Regions from separate parts of the Methylocystis borbori genome, predicted to be linked through region 2. Evidence: riboswitches for the same ligand, from Rfam matches in the RefSeq annotation. Region 2 holds a riboswitch; the other holds the start of a gene.
The links. A riboswitch is a leader RNA that binds a small molecule or an ion and turns the genes downstream of it on or off. The one in region 2 is predicted to bind thiamine pyrophosphate.

Region 1: another riboswitch for thiamine pyrophosphate. It lies ahead of thiC (phosphomethylpyrimidine synthase ThiC); the one in region 2 lies ahead of V3H18_RS15585 (FAD-dependent oxidoreductase).

What each region holds. Positions count from the first base shown of each region.
Region 1 covers NZ_JAZHYN010000012.1:64,484-72,578, reverse strand. The annotation lists partial or broken gene V3H18_RS06180 (Mrp/NBP35 family ATP-binding protein) at 1-175, shown strand, start outside; gene V3H18_RS06175 (OmpP1/FadL family transporter) at 261-1,601, opposite strand; gene V3H18_RS06170 (cation-translocating P-type ATPase) at 1,806-4,328, opposite strand; gene V3H18_RS06165 (DUF1538 domain-containing protein) at 4,556-5,248, shown strand; gene V3H18_RS06160 (DUF1538 domain-containing protein) at 5,245-5,976, shown strand; gene V3H18_RS06155 (P-II family nitrogen regulator) at 5,982-6,311, shown strand; TPP riboswitch at 6,363-6,456, shown strand; gene thiC (phosphomethylpyrimidine synthase ThiC) at 6,554-8,095, shown strand, end outside.
Region 2 covers NZ_JAZHYN010000069.1:1,429-12,012, forward strand. The annotation lists gene V3H18_RS15560 (phosphoglycerate kinase) at 1-725, opposite strand, end outside; gene gap (type I glyceraldehyde-3-phosphate dehydrogenase) at 791-1,798, opposite strand; gene V3H18_RS15570 (DUF4164 family protein) at 2,009-2,344, shown strand; gene V3H18_RS15575 (cell division protein ZapA) at 2,347-2,730, shown strand; gene V3H18_RS15580 (hypothetical protein) at 2,823-3,419, opposite strand; TPP riboswitch at 3,564-3,712, shown strand; gene V3H18_RS15585 (FAD-dependent oxidoreductase) at 3,729-4,787, shown strand; gene thiS (sulfur carrier protein ThiS) at 4,741-4,905, shown strand; gene V3H18_RS15595 (hypothetical protein) at 4,952-5,095, shown strand; gene V3H18_RS15600 (thiazole synthase) at 5,127-5,921, shown strand; gene V3H18_RS15605 (thiamine phosphate synthase) at 5,936-7,300, shown strand; gene V3H18_RS15610 (SDR family NAD(P)-dependent oxidoreductase) at 7,297-8,172, shown strand; gene ispG (flavodoxin-dependent (E)-4-hydroxy-3-methylbut-2-enyl-diphosphate synthase) at 8,614-9,924, shown strand; partial or broken gene V3H18_RS15620 (uracil-DNA glycosylase) at 10,039-10,584, opposite strand, start outside.

The DNA.
Region 1 (8,095 bases), on a different contig from region 2:
CGGCGAGGCGCCGCTGGACATCAAGATTCGCGAAATGTCGGACAGCGGCCGCCCGGTGGTCGGCGCCGAGCCGGAGAGCCCCCAGGCCCTCGTCTATCTTGGCCTCGCCGCCAAGGTGAAAACGCTGCTCGAAACGCGCAAGCAGCGCGCCGCTCCCCAGATCGTCGTCGCTTGACGCATAAAAAAGCGCGCCTCCTTTTATTGAGGAGGCGCGCCAGGCGGGCCGCTCATGCGACGGCCGTCGGGGAAGCCCGAAAGATTTAAAAACGCGTGGGGAGCCAGGAATTATCCCCTGCGTCCCATTTGTAATTATATCCCAAGGTTATTTCGAACGCATCGACCCATGGCGTGATGGTGGCGAACGGATTAGGTCCGCCGAAGGGGAGACCCGGCTGCGCCGGCAGCCATTCGACGCCCGTAACCGAATTCTTGAAGGCGTAGACGAAGGCGAAATCGACGGCGGAATTGCGCGTCACCGCATAGTTGAAGCCGATGCTTGCCTGGTGCCGATTGATGATCGGCGACAGGACGTTCACCGTCACCGAGCGCCAGCGCAAGGGGTTGCTGGCGTAGTGATAGCCTGCGCGCAGCGCCAGTGTCGGCGAATAGCGCCATTCGGCGCCGATCGCGCCAGAGTCGACGTCCGTCCAGTCGAATCCCGGACCGTCCTTCGAGCCGAGCGAACGGGGCAAAAGGGGATTGGTTGGATTGCCGAGCACCGGCACGGCCGAAAAGAAAATATGGCGCCAGTCGAGCATCACCGTGAGATTCGGCAGGATATCGTAGGCCAGCCCCGCCTGCAGTTGCGCCGGAATGTCGAAACGGCCGTAGTCGGCGATGAGACCCGAATATTTTTCGAAACGCGACATCCACATCGGCGTCGACGCCGAAAGGCCGAGGCGGAAATTATCGGCAACGCCCCAAAGCGCGCCGGCGCGCAGCCCGCCGCCATATGACCAGTCATAGGCCATATCGGACATTTCCCACGGATTGGCCGAATAGGAGGAGAAGGGCCTCAAGCCCTGAATGTTGATCATCTGGATCGCGATGGTGGGGGCGACGCCGATGGTGAGCGGCCCGAGCGGCGTGCCGAAGCGGCGGGCGTAGCCGATGCTCAAAAAGCCTTGCTGCAGATCGATGCCCGCGAAACCCCCGCCGAGCGGTCCTCCGAGCGGCGGATGATAATGGCCCCAGTCATAAGAGGTGTTGATGCCGCCGTTCGCATAGGAGGAAAGGCTCCATGCCGAGACGGCGTCGATCGGCTGGACATAGCCGCTGTTGGGCACCGCGAACCAAGGCCGTCCGCTGCGGACCTCGCCCGGCGCCAGGACGCGGGGAAATCCCGTCGTCCGATAGCCCCGGTCGCCGTTGATGGCGGTGAGGCCGAGCTGGAACTGGCGCTCCAGCCCGACGATGCCGGCAGGGTTGACCGACAGCGCCATCGCGTCGCGCTGATCGGCCGCGCCCGCGCCGGCAAGCGCCTTCTGGCGCGGTCCATAGCCGATGAGAAAATAGCCGTCCGCGCCAAAAGACGATCCCGGCGCAAGCAAGCCGAGCGTCGTCAGTAGAAGCAGGAGATGGCGCCAGGTCATTTTGCTCATCGACGAAAGCCGTTGTCGCGCGACGCCGCTTCCGCGCATTTCCAAATTATTACAGAAAAAATAACAGGATCGCCCGCATTTAGGCAGGGTTTATCTTGGCTTGCGCACAATATTCATTGCGTGTCGCGTCCTTGCCACAGTCGATGCGGCCGGAAGGCGCACCATCGGCAGAAACGGCGTCAATTCAAGCAATGGGCGCGCGGTTCACGCGGGCTGGGCCGAGGCCCGTTTCATGGCTGGATGGAGCAGGCGAAGCCATACGCCGTACCAGCTCCCGGCGATGGCGGCGAGCGCCAGGGCCAAGCCAAGCTTTGGCCATGACGGCGGTTCGAAACGAAGCAGATGGGCGAGAAGCGGAAGATAAAGACTTGCCGCGACCATCGTCGCGGCGGCGCCGGCGACCGCCCAAAAGGCGAAATTTTCCTTGGAAAAAAGCGAAACGCCCTGCGGCAGCGCGTCGGCCAGCGCCAGGGTGAGCGTGCCCGCGACGAGAGTCGCGAAGGCGAGGCCGCGCGCCTGCGGCTCCGGCGTGCCGAACCCGTTATCGATGAGATAGACGGCCATGACCGCGAGAAAGACGACGAATCCCTGCACGAAGCCGAGCGCCAGATCATGCGATCCGAACAGCGGCTGGTCGCGGGGGCGCGGCGGCTTTCGCATCGCGTCCGGGTCGTTCGGCTGCGCCTCGAAAACCAGCGCGCAGGTGGGGTCGATGATGAGCTCCATCAGCACGATATGCGCGGGCAGCAGGAGCGGCGGAAGCCCCATTAGAATTGGCGCGAGCGCCAGCCCCGCGATGGGAACATGGATGGCGGTGACGTATGTGAGCGCGCGGCGCAGATTGGCGAAGATGCGCCTCCCCAGGGCGACGCCCGCGACGATTGAAGCGAAACTGTCGTCGAGCAACACGATATGCGCCGCCTCTCGCGCAACGTCGGAGCCGCGCTGTCCCATGGCGATGCCGATATGCGCGGCCGCGAGCGCCGGCCCGTCGTTGACCCCGTCGCCGGTCATGGCGACGATATGGCCGTCGGCCTTGAAGGCTTCGACAAGCGCCAGCTTGCTTGCCGGCGTGACGCGCGCGAAGACGCGAATGTCGCGAATCTTCTTCGGCAATTCTTCGACCGGCGTCGCCGCGATCTCGGCGCCGGTCAGGACGCCCGGCTCGGCGTCGATCCCCGCCGCGCGCGCGATGGCGCGCGCCGTCGCCGGATAGTCGCCGGTGATCATCGCGACGGCGATTCCGGCCCGCCGCGCCGCCGCCACGGCGGCGGGCGCGTCCTCGCGCAGCGGATCCTCGAAGGCAAGCAGGCCGATGAATTCGAAAGGCGCGGCTTCCGGCGGCGGCGGCTCCCTTGCGGGCGCGCTGCGCGCCACGGCGAGAAGGCGCAGTCCCCCTTGCGCGATTTCGTCGATTTCGGCGTCGTAACGCGCGCGTTCATCCTCGGAGAGGCGCGCGAGCTTGAAGACCGCCTCCGGCGCGCCCTTGGCGGCGTAGCTTATTCCTTCGGTTTCGCGCCAGGACTGAATGAAGGCGAGAAGGTCGGGGCGCAGCGGAAAGCTTTCGATCGGCGCGTCCTGCGTCGCAACGCCCATGCGCGCGGCCAGCGCATGCACGGCGCGATCCATCGGATCGACGGGGTTTACGGATGAGGCGCGCAAGGCGACGCGCAGCAACCTTCGGAGCGCGTCGTCGTTTTCGGCCGCATCGACGGGCCTCATTCCATCGTTCGTCGAAAAAGCGACGATGCTCATGCGGTTTTGCGTCAGCGTTCCCGTCTTGTCGACGCAGAGGATCGAGGCGGAGCCGAGCGTTTCCGTGACGCTGGAGCGGCGCACGAGCACATTGCGGCGCGCCAGCCGAAAGGCGCCGAGCGCGAGGAAGATCGCGAGCACCATCGGGAATTCTTCCGGCAGCAGGCCGATGGCGAGCGTGATGCCGGCGATCGCGCCCTCGAACCAGTCGCCATGGACGAGGCCATAGGCGACGAAGAGTAGCACGCAGAAAACCAGCGCGAAGGCGCCGAGCGTCGCGACCAGCGCGCCGGTTCTTTTCTGCAGCGGACTGGGCTCCATTTCTATCGCCGCGAGCGAGGCGCCAAGCTGGCCCATGGCGGTGCGCGCGCCGGTGCGCGCCACTTCGGCGACGCCCGCGCCGCGCGTGATCATCGCGCCGGCGTAAAGAAAAGGCGTGCGCTCGCCGCCGGCGTCGGGAAATTCCTCGGGCCGCGCGTCGCCGACAAATGTCTTTGTCACCGGCGCCGACTCGCCCGTAAGGAGCGACTCGTCGACGACAAGCGCGTCGCCGCCGACGAGCAGCGCGTCGGCCGGGATTCGTTCGCCTTCGCCGACGAGAATGACGTCGCCGGGCGTAAGTTCGTGCGAGGGTATGCGGCGCTCTTCGCCGTCGCGAATGCAATGCGCCATCGGCTCGGCGAGCCTATGCAGCGCCTCGAGCGCGCGCTCGCTGCGCAGCTCCTGAAAGACGACGAGGGCGATCGAGGCGCTCGCGCCCGCCACCATGAAAAGTCCTTCGCCGGGATCGCCGAATATGAAGAAAAGCAACGCCGCCAGCGCCAGCAGAAAGAACATCGGCTCTTTCAGCGTGCGCAGCGCGATGGCGAAAACGTTAGGGGGCGGCGCCTGCGGCTGCGCATTGGGGCCATATATGGCGAGGCGCCTCGCGGCTTCCTCGGATGTCAGTCCTTTGAGGCTGGCTTGGGTCATTCTTATCGCGGCGGTTAGCGCATTTTTTCGCCGAAACGGTGGCCGGTCCGGCTGAGGAAGATGCGTCGATTGATGAAGCTAAAGCATGTTCGTGAAAGAATGAGTCGCGAACATACTTCAGCGAGACGCCCCCGCCACTGTAGAGCAACCCTCCTTATTCTTGAGAAGAAAGGCGATGGAGCCGCTTTCGTTGACACAAGCGCGACGCAATCTTAGCATTCAAAGCTATGCTATTGCTTCTAAAAGAAAAGCTCTTCGAGGTGCTGAGGGCGGTCGCGCCCTTGTTCGCCGTCGTTTGCCTGCTTCAGTTCGCCCTCGTCGGCGCCTCAACGGCGGCCTTCGTCGATTTCCTTATCGGCGCGGTCTTCATCGTCGCGGGAATGCTTCTCCTCTTCACCGGCGTCGACTACGGCGTCCTGCCGATGGGCAGATATATCGGCGCCGCGCTGCCCGAGAAGGGATCGATCATGCTGGTCGTCGCGGTCGCCTTCGCCTTCGGCTTTGCGACCACGGTCGCAGAACCCGACGTGCTCGTGCTCGCCAATCAGGTCAACCGCGCCATGGACCAGATTTCCCGCCAGACGATTCTCTACGCCATTGCTCTGGGCGTAGCGGTCTTTGCCGCGGTCGCCATGGCGCGCATCGTCTTGGGCTTCTCGCTGCGGGTCCTGCTGACGGTCACTTATGGCGCGATGCTCCTCATGTCCTTTTTCGCGCCGGGTCAGTTCATCCCGCTCGCCTATGACGCGGGCAGCGTGACGACGGGCGTATTGACGGCGCCGGTCATCATCTCGATCGCCATAGGCTTGAGCTCCGTTCTCGCCGGCCGTTCGGCCATCTCCGACGGCTTCGGGCTTTTGGGATTTGCTTCCGTCGGCCCGATCTTCGTCATGATGGCTGTCGGGATATTGCTGCGGTGAGCCTCGACAGGCTTCTCGACGAATTCGGCGTCGCCGCGGCCAGCGTCGCCGAAGCCGTCTTGCCCCTGGCCGCGCTCTTCCTTGTGTTCCAGGCGCTGTTGCTGAAACTGCCCGGCAAGAATGTCGTCGATATCATGATCGGAACGCTTATTGCGGCGGCTGGGCTTTTCCTCTTCCTTGTCGGCGTCGAGATCGGCTTTATGCCTATCGGCCGCGCCATCGGCGAGGCGCTGGGGGCCATGCCGCATAAAGGGCTGCTCGCCCTGATCGGCCTTTTTCTTGGCTTCGTCACCACCTGGAGCGAGCCGGCGGTGCGCATTTTCGCCGAACAGGTTGAAGAAGCCTCCTCCGGTTCTATTTCCGCGCCGACCGTTCTTTATACGGTCAGCATTGGCGTCGCTCTGTCGGTCGCGCTCGGCTTGTTGAGGATCGCCTATGGGATTCCGCTGCTCTATCTCCTTGCGCCCGGCTATGCGGTCGTCATCGTCATCATGTGGCTCTGCGAAAGGGATTTCGTGGCGATTGCGGTCGATGCGGGCGGGGTCGCGACGGGGCCGATGGCGAATACTTTTCTTCTCGCGCTCGCGCTTGGCGCGGCCGCCTCGGCCAATGGCCGCGATATGATCGTCGAGGGCCTCGGGCTCGTATCGCTGATCGCGCTCGCGCCCATGGTTTCGGTGATGACATTAGGGCTTCTCGTCCGCTGGACCGAGCGGCGACAGGAGTGACGACGATGTTGTTGAACGCTTCTTTGATCGTGACCATCGTGCGGAAGGGTTGGGGCAACACGGTTCTCGAAGCTTCCGTTAAGGCCGGAGCGCGCGGCGGCACGGTCGTTTACGGACGCGGCATTGGCGTCAACGAGCATGAAAAGATTTTCGGCATCGCGATCGAGCCGGAAAAGGAGATCGTGCTCACCGTCGTCTATGCCGACAAGGCCGACGCCATTTTGCAGGAGATCGTCCGCGCCGCCGAACTGACAGAGCCTAACAGGGGCCTCGCTTTCGTCGTGGCGCTCGATAAGCTCGTCGGCGTGGCGCATCTTCACAATGAGGACCGCTGAGAAACGGTTTGCGCTCCGCTTGCGAGCGCGGCGCGAAGAGGCTAGCTTCTCCCCAATGGCGAGGGGCGCCGCAAGCGCGGCTGAGAAGCACCCGTCGAACCTGATCCGGGTTATGCCGGCGGAGGGAAGGCCAGCGAAAAGGCGACGGCGCGCGGCGTCGACGCCCTTCCAACGCATCCCCGCATCGCCGCTTCAACCCCGCGTCCGCTTCCCTTGAAGGAGCGAGATGAAGGAGCGCGATCATGAATATTCACGACAAGCGCCTGCCTGCGAGCGTCACCACCGGCCCGATCGGCGCGTCGCGCAAAATCTATTCGGCTCCGCAGGGGCGCGACGACATCCGTGTTCCCTATCGCGAGATCGCGCTCGATGCGTCTTCCGGCGAGCCGCCGCTGCGCGTCTACGATCCCTCCGGCCCCTATAGCTGCGAATCCTTCACGCCCGATCTGTCCGCCGGATTGCCGGCGGCGCGGCCCTGGCTCGCGGCCCGGACCGGGCTCGAGAGCTATCAGGGGCGCGCGGTCAAGCCTGAGGACAATGGCTTCGTGGAAGGCGATCGCCTCGTGCCGCCATGTCCGGCCGAGCGCCAGCTCTATCGCGCCGCCGGGACAGCGCCCGTCACGCAGCTCGAATTCGCGCGCGCGGGCGTCATCACCGAAGAGATGATCTATGTCGCGCATCGCGAGAATCTTTGTCGCGAGCGCGCTTTTGACGCTGCGAAAGCGCGCATCGCCGACGGCGAGAGTTTCGGCGCCTCTATCCCCGAATTCGTGACGGCTGAATTCGTGCGCGATGAGATCGCGCGCGGACGCGCCATCATCCCCGCCAACGTCAATCACCCGGAATTGGAGCCGGTCGTCATCGGCCGCAATTTCCTCGTCAAGGTCAACGCCAATATCGGCAATTCCGCCGTCACTTCCTCCGTTGCTGAGGAAGTCGAGAAAATGGTTTGGGCGATCCGCTGGGGCGCCGATACGGTGATGGACCTCTCGACCGGCCGCAACATCCACAATATCCGCGACTGGATCATCCGTAACGCGCCGGTTCCGATCGGCACGGTGCCGATCTATCAGGCGCTCGAAAAGGTCGGCGGCGACGCCTTGAAGCTCGATTGGGAAGTGTTCAAGGACACGCTGATCGAACAGGCGGAGCAGGGGGTCGATTATTTCACCATCCATGCCGGCGTGCGCCTCGCCTATGTGCCGCTCACCGCGAGCCGCGTCACCGGCATCGTCTCGCGCGGCGGCTCGATCATGGCGCGCTGGTGCCTCTCGAAGCACAAGGAGAGCTTTCTTTACGAACGCTTCGACGAAATCTGCGACATCATGCGCCGCTACGATGTGTCCTTCTCATTGGGCGACGGATTGCGTCCCGGCTCCAACGCCGACGCCAATGACGCAGCGCAATTCGCCGAATTGGAGACGCTTGGCGAATTGACGAAAATCGCCTGGGACAAGGGTTGCCAGGTCATGATCGAAGGCCCCGGCCATGTGCCGATGCATAAGATCAAGGCCAATATGGAGAAGCAGCTTAAGGCCTGCGGCGAGGCGCCTTTCTACACGCTCGGGCCGCTCGTCACCGACATCGCGCCGGGCTACGACCACATTACGTCGGGCATTGGCGCGGCGATGATCGGCTGGTTCGGCACGGCGATGCTCTGCTACGTCACGCCCAAGGAGCATCTGGGCCTGCCGGATCGCGACGACGTGAAGACCGGCGTCATCACTTATCGCATCGCCGCCCACGCCGCCGACCTCGCCAAGGGCCATCCGGCGGCGCGCGAG
Region 2 (10,584 bases):
TCATGCTCGCAGAGCGATTTGCCGACGCTCTTGCCCTGCGCGGCAAGAAAAGTATTGGCCATGCCGCCGCCGATGACGAGAGAATCGACCTTCTCGACGAGATTGCCGAGGAGTTCGAGCTTCGTCGACACTTTCGCGCCGCCGACGATCGCCATCACCGGACGTTCGGGCTCGGCGAGCGCCTGGGCGAGCGCTTTCAGCTCCGCCTGCATGGCGCGGCCGGCGTAGGTCGGGAGCTTGTGCGCAATCCCTTCCGTCGAGGCGTGAGCGCGATGCGCCGCCGAAAAAGCGTCATTGACGAAAATGTCGCCGTTTTTCGCGAGCTCTTCGGCAAAGGCGGGATCGTTCTTCTCCTCGCCCTTATGGAAGCGGGTGTTTTCGAGAAGCGCGACGTCGCCGTCCTTCAGCGCCGCGACGACGGAAGCAGCCGCGTCGCCGACGCAATCCTCGGCGAAGGCGATCTTGCGCTTCAGATGATGTTCGAGCGCGGGAATGACCTGGCGCAGCGACTCCTCTTCCACGCGCGCTCCCTTGGGCCGGCCGAAATGCGAAAGCAGGATGACCTTGCCGCCCTTGCGGGCGATCTCGTTGATCGTCGGCAGGGCGCGTTCGATGCGCGTCGCGTCGGTGACCCGACCCCCTTCGGTCGGCACATTGAGATCGACGCGCAGCAGGACTCTTTTGCCCTTCACGTCGGCGTCGTCGAGGGTGCGGAAGGAGGTCATGTCGCCTCGCCAATGAAATGAAAGAAGGACGCGGACCGCTGCGGCCCGCGTCATGATTTAAAGCTTCAGAGAAGCTTGCCGATCACGCTCGCGACATCGACCATGCGGCCAGAAAAGCCCCATTCATTGTCATACCATGAGACGACCGACACGAAATCGCCGTCCATCACCTTAGTCTGGTCGAGATGGAAGGTGGACGACAGCGGATTGTGGTTGAAGTCGATCGAGACGAGCTTTTCTTCCGTATAGCCCAGCACGCCCTTGAGCGGCCCGTCGGCGGCGGCCTTGATCGCCGCATGGACTTCGTCCTTCGTCGTCGCGCGCTTCGCCACGAATTTGAGGTCGACGAGGGAGACATTCGGCGTCGGCACGCGGATCGCGTAGCCGTCGAGCTTGCCGTTGAGATCGGGCAGCACGAGACCCACGGCCTTGGCAGCGCCCGTCGAAGTCGGAATCATGGAAAGCGCTGCGGCGCGGGCGCGATAGAGATCTTTGTGCATCGTATCGAGCGTCGGCTGATCGCCCGTATAGGAGTGGATCGTCGTCATGATCCCCTTTTCGATCCCGATCGCCTCATGCAAAACCTTCGCGACGGGCGCGAGGCAATTGGTCGTGCAGGAGGCATTGGAGACGACGAGATGATCCTTGGTGATCTTGTCGTGATTGACGCCATAGACCACCGTAATGTCGGCATGGTCGCCGGGCGCGGAGACGAGCACGCGCTTCGCTCCGGCGTCGAGTAGCGCTTGCGCCTTGTCGCGCGCGGTGAAGAGGCCCGTGCATTCGAGCGCGATGTCGATCTTGAGCTCCTTATAGGGAAGCTCGGCGGGGTTCTTGATCGCCGTGACCTTGATCGGTCCGCGGCCGACGTCGATCGTATCGCCCGCGACTTTCACCTCATGCGGAAAGCGGCCGTGAACGGAATCATAGCGCAGCAGATGGGCGTTGGTCTCGACGGGCCCGAGATCGTTGATGGCGACGACCTCGAAGTCCGTGCGCCCGGTCTCGATGAGATAGCGCAACACATTGCGGCCGATGCGCCCAAAGCCGTTGATCGCCACTCTGACGGTCATTTAGAGAATCTCCTTGTCGCCGCTGCATACGTCGCGCGGCTGTCGCCTGCTGCGAGGCGCGGGTGTGATAGCACCTCGCGTCCCCCTGTCAAACGCGCCTGTCGTCGCATGGCTTGGGATTTGCGGGTTTCATGGTAGGAACGGAGGCGGCGCGAATCGGCCTGTGGGACCATCGCTTCCTTTCAAAACGAAAGAACGGCGCAACCGGCGATGACGCATTCAGACAAGAGCGACGAGGCGCAGGCCGAAAAGCTCGACGCCGCGATCGCCCGCCTCAAGGCGGCGCTCGATCAGTGCGAGCGCGCGGTCTCCGCGAAGCTCGAGGATGAGTTCACCAGCGCCGAACTCGAGGAGGAGCTCGCCATCATGCAGGACGACCGGGCGCGGCTGGCGCTCGACCTCGACGCGTCGCTGGCGCGGCAAAGCGCGCTGGAGAAAAGCCGCGACGAGGTGCTGAGGCGGCTTGAAACGGCGGGCGAAGGCGTCGCCGCCGCGCTCGGCGGCGCGGCCAGCGCGCTGACCCGGACCGCCCCGGGGAACGGCTAGGCATGGCCGCCGTCGTCGTCTCCATCGCCGGGCGCACCTATCGCATGTCCTGCGAGGACGGCGAGGAGACGCGCATCGAAGAGCTTGCGCGTTATGTCGAAGACAAGATCGCGTCGATGCGCGGGAACTTCGCCGAGATCGGCGAGCAACGCATCATCGTGATGGCCGCGCTCGCCATTGCGGATGAGGCAAGCGACGCCCGCGCCAAGGCGCAGACGATGGAGCGCAACGCGACGGCGCTCGGCGCGGCGCTGGAGGCCATGCGCAAGGAGAACGCCGCGCGCGTCGCGCGCGCGACCGAGGCGATCGACGACGCGGCGCGGCGGCTCGAAAAGCTCGGGGGCGAACTTCAGGCCCCGGCCGCGGCGCGCGACGACGGCCTATAGCGCATTTTCCGCCGAAGCGCACCGGGGTTCGGGCGGCTCCGCTAAACGCGGCGCGATCAGGCGTTTCGCGTCAAGCGGAAGCGGCTCAGCCGCTATTTGGTGGCGGCCCAGTCCTCCATGCTCGCATCGTGTTTGAGCTTTTCGAGCTCATCGGCCTTTTCCGACAATTGATAGTTGCGGTTCTGGGCCGCCTGCGCCTCGGCGCCGTCCTTCAAGATGGCGATCTTCATCTGCTCGGTCGCGAGCCGGTTGAGTTCGTTGATCCACTGGTTGAGATGGAGCAGGAGCTTACGCTTGCGCGCCTTTTGAATCTCATGGGAAGCGGAGCGATTTTCAGAAAGCGCGAGTTCTTCCTGGGTTTCGGCGATCTGCTCGTCGAGCTTTTTCGCTTTTTCCTCGGCCGCTGCGACTTGATCGGGCGCGCCGGCCTTGGCCTTTTCTAGCTCGGCGTCCGCCTCGGCGCGGGCCTTTTTGAGATTATCGAGGCCGTCCTGCAGCCATTTTGTCTGGATATTCAACAGCGCTTCGCGGGGGACGCCGCCGGTGTTGAAGGAATTGGGGATGGGGAAATAAGGCCCAAGCTGCGCTGCGCCCGCCGGCCCTGCCCAAAGGCCGAAAGCGAAGAGGCCGCAGAGCGCGGTCTCCATCAACGCCCGGCGCAGGCCGGCCGTTATGCGATTGGCGGTCATGATTTCTCTCCCCGATATGCGCGCCGATTTTGTTTTCGCGCGCGTTTCTTGCGGTTCTAATTGGGCCATCGCTCAATCATAGGCAAGCCCGAAGCGGCGGACCGCGCGGCGACGCTTGACGCGGGCGGCGCTTTCGCGCGAGCTTGATCGCGCCGGGGGAGCCCCGCCCGGCGGCGGCTCGCCGCCAAGGGGCTGAGAGGCCGCAGGACGCGCTTAAAAAAGGCGCCGGGCGCGGCGACCCTTCGAACCTGATCCAGTTCAGACTGGCGGAGGGACGGTGTCAGCGAAATCCATTAGAGAGCGGGCGTCATGCTCGCGCGGGTGATCGGCGCCGGCGTCGCCGGCCTTTGCGCGGCCTATGCGCTGGCGCGCGCCGGGCTCGACGTAGAGCTGGTCGAGCGCGAAGCGGCGCCGGGGCGCGGCTGCTCGCATTACGCCGGGGGCATGATCGCCCCCTGGTGCGAATTGGAGAGCGCCGAGCCGCTCGTCGCCAGGCTCGGCGAAGAGGCGCTCGACTTCTGGACGCGCGAGATCGGCGTCGCCACCGTCGCGGGCAGTCTTGTCGTCGCGCCGCCGCGCGAGCGCGCCGAACTCCCCGACTTCGCGCGGCGCACGCGCGCATATGAGACGCTCGATTCCCAAGGCGTCGCGGCGCTGGAGCCGGACCTCGCGGGGCGCTTCGATCGCGCGCTCTATTTCCCGCGTGAGGCGCATCTCGATCCGCGCGCGGCCATGGCCGAACTCGCCGCCCGCCTCGCGGCGGCGCCCAATGTCGTCCTGCGCTTCGGGCAAGACGCCGGCGATCTCGCCACCCAGGCCGACTGGACCGTGGACTGCCGGGGGCTCGCCGCGCGCGACGCGCTTTCGCATCTACGCGGCGTGAAGGGCGAAATGCTCATTTTGCGCAGCGACGAGATCACGCTTTCGCGGCCGGTGCGGATGCTGCATCCGCGCCGGCCCGCCTATGTCGTGCCGCGCGGGCGCGGACTCTTCATGGTCGGCGCCACCATGATCGAAAACGAGGAGCGCGCGCGCGTCAGCGCCCGCTCGGTCGTCGAGCTCGTCAATTCCGCCTTCGCCCTTCATCCGGCTTTCGCAGAGGCCGAGATCGTCGAAATGGGGTCGGACCTGCGCCCGGCCTTTCCCGACAATCTCCCCCGTCTTACGAAGCAGGGGCGGAGCCTCTATATCAACGGCCTCTACCGGCACGGCTTCCTGCTTGCGCCGGCCCTGGCGCGCCGCGCCATGGAAGTTATCCTTCATGACGCCTATTTCCCGGAGGTGATGGATGCTCATAAAGATCAACGGGAGTCCGCAAGAGGTGACCGCGACCACGCTGCAGACGCTGCTCGCGGAATTGGGCTATGAGGGCGAGACCATCGGGACCGCGCTCAATCAGGAATTCGTGCGCCGCCAGGACCGCGCCGAGACGCCGCTGCATGAGGGCGACGCTGTGGAAATCGTGACGCCGCGGCAGGGCGGGTGAGGCGCGCCGCCTTCCGGGAAATACGGCTTCGTGCTAGGAATAATCCATGAACGCGATAATGGACGACGCCTGCCGCGACGCAAGGCGCGAGTTCGCTGGGCCAAGAGACGAATTCAACACAATCAAATGGATGCTCGCGACAAATCTGACGCTGACGCTCCTCGTGCTCGGAAAGCTTCTCCCCCAGTGATTCGCGGATCACTTGCCGGTCGAGGCGACCAATGACCGCCGCCGATCCCCTCACGCTCTATGATAGGCCGCTGCGCTCGCGGCTGCTGCTCGGCACGGCGCGCTATCCCTCGCCCGCGATTCTCGCCGACGCCATCCGCGCCTCGGGGTGCGAAATCGTCACCGTCTCGCTGCGGCGGGAAGCCGGCGGCGCGCGGGCGGGCGAAGCCTTCTGGAGCCTGATCCGCGACATTGGCGCGCGCATATTGCCCAATACCGCCGGCTGCCGCACGGCGAAGGAGGCGATCGCCACGGCGCAAATGGCGCGCGAAGTCTTCGCGACCGACTGGATCAAGCTCGAAGTCATCGGCGAAGAGGACACGCTCCAGCCCGACGTTTTCGGCCTTGTCGAAGCCGCGCGCGCCCTCGCCGCCGAAGGCTTCAAGGTCTTCCCCTATATGACCGACGATCTCGTCGTCGCCGAAAAGCTCCTCGACGCCGGCTGCCGCGTGCTGATGCCCTGGGCGGCGCCGATCGGCTCCGGGCGCGGCGTCAATAACGCCTTCGCCCTGCGGGCGTTGCGGGCGCATTTTCCCGATACGCCGCTCGTCGTCGACGCCGGGCTCGGCAAGCCCTCGGACGCCGCGGAGGTGATGGAGATGGGCTATGACGCCGTGCTGCTGAACACCGCCGTCTCGCGCGCCGGCGATCCGGTTCTCATGGCCCGCGCCTTCGCCCTCGCCATCGAAGCGGGCCGCGCCGGCTTCCTCGCAAAGCCCATGACCCCGCGCGACATGGCGGAGCCCTCGACGCCCGTCATCGGCCGGCCCTTCGACAAACTGGCGTAAGAAGAAAACAGTCCGTGGCGGCGCTCGATCCCTTTTATCTCATCGTCGATGACGCCGCGTGGCTTGCGCGCCTGCTGCCGCTTGGCGTCAGGCTCGTTCAATTGCGCGTCAAGGACCGTCCGGAAGCCGACATCCGCGCCGAAATCCGCGCAGCGCGCGCGCTGTGCGCCGAGCATGGCGCGCAGCTCGTCGTCAACGACTATTGGCGCCTCGCGATCGAGGAAGGGTGCGATTTCGTCCATCTCGGCCAGGGCGATTTGGATGGGGCCGACATTCCCGCCTTACGCCGGGCCGGCGTCAGGTTCGGCGTTTCGACCCATGATGAGGCCGAGCTCGAACGGGCGCTGGCGCTTTCCCCCGACTATATCGCCCTCGGGCCGGTCTATCCGACCCTGCTGAAGCAAATGGCCTTCGCGCCGCAGGGCCTTGCGCGCGTCGGCGAATGGAAGGCTCGGATCGGCGACATTCCGCTCGTCGCCATCGGCGGGCTGACGCCCGAGCGCGCCGTCGCGGCGCTCGCGGCCGGCGCCGACAGCGCCTGCGTCGTCACCGACATATTGCGCAGCAATGAGCCCGAAGAACACACGCGGCGATGGCTCGCGGCGACCCGCGCCTGGCGGGAGGGCGACGGCTTTTTCGCCCCCGACTATGAGGCGGCGCGCGTCTGCCCTTCGCCCAATCACAACCCGCGGACGCGAGCCGTTTCGGCGCTCGTGCTCCATTATACGGGCCTGCCGACCGGCGAAGCGGCGCTCGCTCTCCTCTGCGACCCGCGATCGGAAGTCTCCGCCCATTATATCGTCGAGGAGGACGGGCGGGTGTTGCAGCTTGTGCCGGAGTCGCGGCGCGCCTGGCACGCCGGAAGAAGCTTCTGGGCGGGAGAGACGGAAATGAATTCGGCCTCGATCGGCATAGAAGTCGTTCATCCCGGCCATGCCGATCCGCGCCCCTATCCCGCCCCGCAGATCGCGGCGACCGCGGCGCTCGCCCGCGACATCTGCCAACGTCACGCGATACCGGCCGAACGGGTGCTGGCCCATTCCGATATCGCCCCCGGCCGCAAGCGCGACCCCGGCGAATTCTTCCCCTGGGACGAGCTGGCGCGGCTTGGGGTCGGCCTCGACCTCGCGCCGGAGGACAGTCCCGGCGCGACGACGGTTTCCTTTGGCGATGAGGGCGCGAAGGTCGCCTCGCTCCAGCGCGACCTCGCCGCCTTCGGCTATGGCGTCGAAGCGACGGGAGTCTATGACGCCCAGACCGCACAGACGGTCGAGGCCTTCCAGCGCCATTTCCGCCGCGCGCAAGTCGACGGGCGCGCCGACGGCGAGACGCGCGTCATGCTTGCAAGGCTCGTCGCGGCGGTCGGACAAAGTGTATGAAGGCGGTCGTCGTCACCGGCGCCTCGACCGGGATTGGCGAGGCCTGCGTCAACCTACTGGTTGAGCAAGACTATCTTGTTTTTGTTGCAGTGCGAAAAGAGGCCGACGCCGCAAAAATTGCTGCGCAGCATGGCGCAGCAATCTTCCCCCTGATCTTCGACGTGACGGACGCCGACGCCATCGCGGAGGCGGCGAAAATCGTCGAGGCGCGACTCGCGGGCGATGCGCTCGCCGGCCTCGTCAACAATGCCGGGATCGCGGTTCCCGGCCCGCTGCTATATCTGCCGATCGAGGATTTCCGCCGCCAGATCGAGGTCAATCTCACAGGCCAGCTTCGGGTCATTCAGGCCTTCGGGCCGCTCCTTGGCGCGGGCCCCGCGCGGAAAGGGCCGCCGGGGCGCATCGTCAATATGAGTTCGGTCGCGGGACGCTTCGCCGCGCCCTTCATGGGCGCCTATAACGCCTCGAAATTCGGCCTTGAGGGAATGTCCGACGCGCTGCGGCGGGAGCTGATGGTCTTTGGCGTCGACGTCATTTTGATCGAGCCGGGCATCATCGCGACGCCGATCTGGGACAAGGCGGAACAGGCGGAATTCGAAGGGCTGGACGGCACGGTTTATGAGGCGGCGGGGCGACGCATGTTGAAATGGCTGGTCGCCCAGGGCCGCCAAGCGCCGGGACCCGACGTCGTCGCCCGGGCCGTGTTGCGCGCCCTGACGGAGGCGAAGCCGCCCGTCCGCATTCCCGTCGTCAGCAATTATTTCGCCGATTACGCGCTCCGCAGCCTTTTGCCGACGCGGCTGATCGACTGGCTGACGGCGCGCCGGCTGGGGCTTTTGAAGGAGAATTCAGGCGGCCCAGCGGAGGACTGATCTCACGAGAAGCAAACGTAGAACGGTCTGAGGCAGGGTGATCGGGCGAAGGTCTCCTCATCCTGAGTGTCTGGCCCATAATGCGAAACCTCATCCTGAGGAGCCGCGAAGCGGCGTCTCGAAGGATGTTCCAGAGGCGGGATTCGCGGTGTTCGCACCCTTCGAGACGCGCCTTTCAGGCGCTCCTCAGGGTGAGGGAACAGATTATGAGTCAGACTCAGAGGAGCGGCCGAAGGCCGCGTCTCGAAGGACGAGGAGACCTCCCTGCGCTGCGCGCTCTGGAGCTCGCCCTCGTGCTTCGAGACGGCTCCTACGGAGCCTCCTCAGCATGAGGGCGAGGATGACTGCCCTTCACGCGATGGCCCTGCTGTCTGAGCCGCTTGACCTCGAAGCCGTTACGCGCGACCTAGAACCTGTTCCAAAACAGCCGCGACGAGAACCATGACCGACGCCGTTTTGATCGAGGCTCCCGAGACCTGCCTGCCTGACCCGGTCGCGGCCGAGCCCGCCGCCCGCCGCCGAACCTGCGCCGTGGTCGTCGGGACCGGCCCCGGCGCCGTGACCGTCGGCGGCGGCGCGCCCATCGTCGTGCAGTCTATGACCAACACCGATACGGCCGATATCGAGTCGACGGTGGCGCAGGTGACGGCGCTGGCGCAGGCGGGGTCCGAACTCGTGCGCATCACCGTCGATCGCGACGAGGCGGCAGCGGCCGTGCCGCATATTCGCGACAGGCTCGACAAGAAGGGGATCGATGTCCCGCTTGTCGGCGATTTCCATTACATCGGCCACAAGCTTCTCGCGGACCATCCCGCCTGCGGCGAGGCGCTTGCCAAATATCGCATCAATCCCGGCAATGTCGGCTTCAAGGAAAAGAAGGACCGGCAATTCGCCGCGATCGTCGAGCTTGCCGCGAAACACGGCAAGGCCGTGCGCATCGGCGCCAATTGGGGCTCGCTCGACCAGGAGCTGCTGACCCATCTCATGGACATCAACCAGGCGTCGGACCGGCCGCTCGACGCGCGCGCCGTAACGCGCGAGGCGCTCGCCCGCTCGGCGCTGCTGTCGGCGAAGCGCGCCGAAGAGATCGGCCTGCCGCGCAACCGCATCGTGATCTCGGCCAAGGTCTCCGCGGTGCAGGACCTCATCGCCGTCTATCGCATGCTCGCCGCGCGCAGCGACTATGCGCTGCATCTCGGCCTGACCGAGGCCGGCATGGGCTCGAAGGGAATCGTCGCCTCGAGCGCCGCGCTCGGCGTGCTGCTGCAGGACGGGATCGGCGACACCATCCGCGTCTCGCTGACGCCGGAGCCTGGCGGCGACCGCTCGCTCGAAGCGCGCGTCGCGCAGGAAATCCTGCAGACCATGGGCTTTCGCACTTTCGTGCCGCTCGTCGCCGCCTGCCCCGGCTGCGGCCGCACGACCTCGACGGTGTTTCAGGAGCTCGCGCGCGACATTCAGGAGCATATCCGCGCGCGCATGGCCGTCTGGCGCGGACAGTTCCCCGGCGTCGAGACGCTCAATGTCGCGGTGATGGGCTGCATCGTGAACGGGCCGGGCGAGTCGAAACATGCCGACATCGGCATTTCCCTGCCCGGCACTGGCGAGACGCCCTCGGCGCCCGTCTTCATCGACGGCAAGAAGGCGATGACGCTCAAGGGCGAAGGCATCGCCGAGGAATTCACCCGCATCGTCGACGATTACGTGCTGCGCCGTTTCGGCGGCGGCGAGAAGGGCGAAGCGGCGGAGTAAGCAAACGCCTTCGCTTTCGCGCGTGTCATGGCCAGGCTTGTCCCGACCATCCACGCAAAGAAGCGCGATGACGACGGGATGCCCGCGACAAGCGCGGGCATGACGCTTGATATCTCAAAGTTGTGCGTTTTCCGCCGACGCTTCCAGCGCCGCCGCGGCTTTGCGCAAATCGCGCCAGGCGGCGGGCTTCAGCGCCGGGCTTTTCAGCATGGCGTCGAGGCTCGAGAAGACGAAGGCGCGCGTGGCGTGATCGCCGCAGCGGATTTCGAATGATTTGCCGCGCAGCTTCGAGAGGGGCTCGCTTGTCTCGAGCAGAATGCGCGCCGGCGTCTCGCCGAAGAGCAGCAGAACCTCCGGCCTCGCCAATTCCACATGTCGCCGCGCGAAGGGCGCGAAGATCGTCGCCTCCTGCTCCGTTAAGGGCTTGTCGCCCGGCGGACGCCAGGGCGAGACATAGGCGAGACAGGCGCTTTGGCGATCGAAGCCGATGGCGCGCAGCATATTGTCGAGCAGCGCCGCCGAGGAGCCGCTGAAAGCTTCGCCGCTCGCCTCTTCCGTTGCGCCGGGGGCGGCGTCGAAAACCATCAGCCTTGCGCCGGGCGCGCCGGCCGAAAACAGAAAATGCTGGGCCATGTCGCGAAAGGGCGCATGGGAGAAATC